2 regions of the Photorhabdus kleinii genome follow, and region 2 is predicted to be linked to the other one. Evidence: riboswitches for the same ligand, from Rfam matches in the RefSeq annotation. Region 2 holds a riboswitch; the other holds the start of a gene.
The links. Region 2 has a riboswitch for thiamine pyrophosphate ahead of thiD (bifunctional hydroxymethylpyrimidine kinase/phosphomethylpyrimidine kinase). Riboswitches for the same ligand answer to the same signal wherever they lie in the genome.

Region 1: linked by a shared signal. The riboswitch ahead of thiC (phosphomethylpyrimidine synthase ThiC) and the one ahead of thiD (bifunctional hydroxymethylpyrimidine kinase/phosphomethylpyrimidine kinase) in region 2 are both predicted to bind thiamine pyrophosphate.

What each region holds. Positions count from the first base shown of each region.
Region 1 covers NZ_JAJAFY010000053.1:7,473-9,677, forward strand. The annotation lists gene nudC (NAD(+) diphosphatase) at 1-256, opposite strand, end outside; gene LG003_RS19170 (HAD family hydrolase) at 406-1,068, shown strand; TPP riboswitch at 1,124-1,249, shown strand; gene thiC (phosphomethylpyrimidine synthase ThiC) at 1,353-2,205, shown strand, end outside.
Region 2 covers NZ_JAJAFY010000001.1:35,731-37,935, forward strand. The annotation lists gene pagP (lipid IV(A) palmitoyltransferase PagP) at 1-110, opposite strand, end outside; gene cspE (transcription antiterminator/RNA stability regulator CspE) at 711-920, shown strand; TPP riboswitch at 1,035-1,127, shown strand; gene thiD (bifunctional hydroxymethylpyrimidine kinase/phosphomethylpyrimidine kinase) at 1,292-2,092, shown strand.

The sequences.
Region 1 (2,205 bases), on a different contig from region 2:
CTCCCCGGCCAGCTAATTGAAACAAGCCACGATCACTTGCAACAATTTGCCGTAAAGAAACCATATTTGAAGCCATTTTCTGACGGATAAGCCAAACTTTTTCGCCCTGCCACTCACCAATAGGCAAGGCTATTTTTCCTTGCAATGACCATTGGACAGCAATTCCAAAAGGTAATTCCCCTTCCGGGAGCCAAATACGATTTTCATAGCTGATAATCCACCAGCCACGTTCTGTTCCTGTAATTTGTTGTTGCATCATCATGACATCATAATTACGATTAATATCTGTATAAATCATACGCTTTCTAGTCAGAAAAACATGCTTTTATTGCTATTGGTCACTACACAGCATTACAAGCATTATTCTCAGTTATCAATGTGCTTTGACTTGAGGAACACAACATCATGCCACAACTGCTTGTAGTGTTTGATCTGGATGACACCTTAATTTCCGGTGATTCCAGCGCTATATGGACAGAATTTTTATGGGAAAAAGGCATCATTACTGATCCAAGTTTTATCGAGGCAGATAAAAAAATGATGGCTGATTACAGCGCGGGTTCACTGGATATGAATGATTACCTGGCATTCAGCCTGCAAACATTGCACCAAATTCCGCAAGAACAGGTTGATATTTGGTTAGCTGAGTTCGTTAAAGAAAAAATCAGACCCCGATTTTATCCACAAGCCAAAACCTTAATTACAGAGTATCAACAACAACAAATTCCAATCATTATTATCTCAGCTACTGTCTCTTTTATTGTAAAAAAGATTGCTATCGAATTAGGTATTCACACTGCGCTGGGCATTGATATGGTGGTGGAAAATGGCTGTTATACCGGCCAAATAGACGGTATTGCGACTTTTCGTGAAGGTAAAGTAAAACGGATAAAACAGTGGCTGGAACAGCAAAATAGTTATCCTGAGATTATTCGTTTTTACAGTGATTCAATTAATGATCTGCCAATGTGTCAATTTGCCGACGAAGTCATTACGGTCAATGCCGATGCCCATTTAAAAGCCGAAGCACAACAACATGGCTGGCAACAATTAACCTGGTCACTGTAAATACTTTCAATCAGTAAGGGTTGTAGTTTTCACAATCCCTTCTATACTACTGCTTACTTTCTTGTCGGAGTGCCTAGCGTAAGCTGTTTTATCGCAGCATACACAGGCTGAGACCGTTAATTCGGGATCCGCGGAACCTGATCGGGTTAATACCTGCGAAGGGAACAAGAGTAATCAACCGCTGTCAGCCCACCCAATTTTTCACGGGTCTGTCCAGCCATCAACTATTACTCCTGCGAGCTCCAGACAAGCAACTTTCCCAATAACACAGTTAGGAATTTGCTATGTCTCACAACACTATTATCCCTGCAACTGATATTTCACCCAAACTCCCGCCTGCGCGCCCACGTAAAGCACAACGCGATGCTGCTCAAGAATTTATTAATTCTATTCAAGGGGTGACATTCCCAAATTCACGACGAATTTATCTTCAAGGTTCCCGTGATGATATCCAAGTCCCAATGCGTGAAATCCAGTTATCATCAACTTTAATTGGCGGCACCAAAGAAGAACCTCAGTATGAGGAAAACGAAGCTATCCAGGTTTATGATACTTCCGGCGCTTATGGCGATCCTGATTCCAAACTGGATGTACATGTTGGGTTAACCAAACTACGTCAACCGTGGATCGCCGAACGCCAAGATACTGAACCTGTTACTACCCTCAGCTCTGATTTTACGCAGCAGCGCCTAACGGATGCCGGTCTCGATCATTTACGCTTCAACCATCGCCCCCATCCATTAAAAGCCCGTAAAGGCAAATGCGTTACTCAACTGCATTACGCCCGTAAAGGCATCATCACACCAGAAATGGAATTTATCGCACTACGGGAAAATATGGGACGTGAACGTATCCGCGGTGATGTATTACGCCAACAACATACTGGACAAAGTTTTGGCGCTCAGTTGCCGGAAAATATCACACCAGAATTTGTCCGCCAGGAAGTCGCGGCTGGTCGGGCAATTATTCCTGCCAATATTAATCACCCTGAATCAGAACCGATGATTATTGGTCGTAATTTTCTGGTGAAGGTTAACGCTAATATCGGTAACTCTTCAGTCACCTCTTCTATTGAGGAAGAAGTAGAAAAGTTAATCTGGTCCACTCGTTGGGGTGCAGATACGGTAATGGATCTCT
Region 2 (2,205 bases):
GTGGTTGCTAATGATTTGTTAGCAGTATCTGCCGTTGTTGCAAACACTGTCCCTGATGAGACTAAAAGAGTGGCTGATAGGGTACAGGCTGCGGTTAAATCAAATTTCATTATTTATTGCTCCAATTTCCCGACAACATAAATTGGGAAGATCCTTTGTATCACGTAAAATATGACAAACGTCTAAATTCAGGAATTCTACTCTTGCTATTTTCAATAAAAGTTAAACAAAAAATTAATATTAAGATGTAATAGGTATTAACTGGGTATATTTAATACTAATATTTTAGTTAACTAATATTGGGAATGTGTTGATTTTTTCTTTCACTCAAACAGTAGAGATTGGTCTCTATGACCGTACTATAGATATAAAAAATCTAATAATAAGACAGGCAAAATAAATTAGGATTATTTATGTTATCTGGGGTTTTGTTGAGTGGATAAACTGTAAGCTAATTAGGATAACCTTGGTTTTTCAAATTTTTGCAGCTATGTTAAACAATAATTGTTGTTAAGAATTTTAAATATGTGCGTTAGCTCCATAGCTGATAAAAAATGGCTTGCCATCATATTAAGAATATGTGATAAATCGTTCGGGTAAACGAGGTATGGTTCTGTTATACAGCTCTGTTAATAGCAGCAACTTGCTCTAGTTTTTATGTTGCGCCGAACGGCGAATTAGAATTAAGTGATCCGAAGGAAATTCTTAAAATGGCAAAAATCACTGGTACTGTAAAGTGGTTCAACGAATCTAAAGGTTTTGGTTTTATTACTCCGGCTGATGGTAGCAAAGATGTGTTTGTACATTTTAGCGCTATTCAGAGCGAGGGTTTCAAGACTCTGGCCGAAGGTCAAAAAGTTGAGTTTGAAATTCAGGACGGTCAGAAAGGTCCTTCTGCGGCAAACGTTACTACAGCATAACTTCTTTTTGTCAATCATTTTGGATTGACGAAGTAAATTTGTTGTCTGTTTGATTTTTTATTGGCAACAATGATATACCGATATCACCCTGTTAGTTATCTGATAGGGTGTTTTTGTTTTGACTCGGGGTGCTCTTCACAGAGCTGAGATGAACCCGTAATACCTGATCTGGATAATGCCAGCGTAGGGAAGTCGAGGTGTCTTTTCCTGATATACCCTATGGATTTCAAGATGCATCGCGCGGCAAGGGAGTGAATCCCCGGGAGCATAGGTAACTATGTGACCGGGGTGAGCGAGTGCCGCCAACAAAGAGGCAACTTGAAAGATAACGGATATACTTGCTTTCCTTTTGCTGGTTGGAAGGGGTACCTATGATGAGAATCAATTCACTGACAATTGCCGGTACTGATCCTAGTGGCGGTGCTGGCATTCAAGCCGACTTAAAAACTTTCTCCGCACTTGGTGCTTATGGCACAACAGTAATGACCGCGCTTGTTGCGCAAAACACCTGTGGTGTGCAATCTGTTTATGATATCGATCCTACTTTTGTTGCGGCACAGCTTGAATCTGTGTTGTCAGATATCAGAATTGATAGCGCTAAGATAGGCATGTTATCCAATGCGGCCAATGTTGCCGTCGTTGCCGACACAATAAGCCGTTATGCCGTTCCTTATGTTGTATTGGATACGGTAATGATTGCGAAAAGTGGCGATCCGTTGTTGGCGCCGGAAGCGGTTTCCGAGGTTGTTGAACGATTGTTACCGAAGGTTTCGTTGATTACCCCAAATTTGCCGGAAGCCGCAGCGATATTGAAATGCTCTGTAGCAAAAACCGAAATGGACATGCAAAAACAAGGGCGTGAACTATTATCGCTAGGATGCGAAGCCGTTTTACTGAAAGGCGGGCACCTTACAGAACATGAAAGCCCTGATTGGCTATTTACTGTTGAGGGAGAATGGCGTTTTACTGCACCCAGAATCAATACTCGTCATACTCATGGAACAGGATGTACGCTCTCCGCTGCACTGGCTGCTTTGCGTCCGCGTTATTCGAATTGGCAGACAACACTGCCTGTTGCCAAAGCATACCTCCAGGCGGCGTTAGAACAGGCGGACTCGTTAGATGTAGGAAAAGGAATCGGGCCTGTGCACCATTTTCATCAGTGGTGGTGAGAGTAGCTGATTGGTGTTTTCAGGATTTGGTGAGAAAGTGATAATGAATTAGGTGATTATGCTGTGAGAACAGGATAACTCAACGTTGGTAGCGACTTACTATCTATACCCTA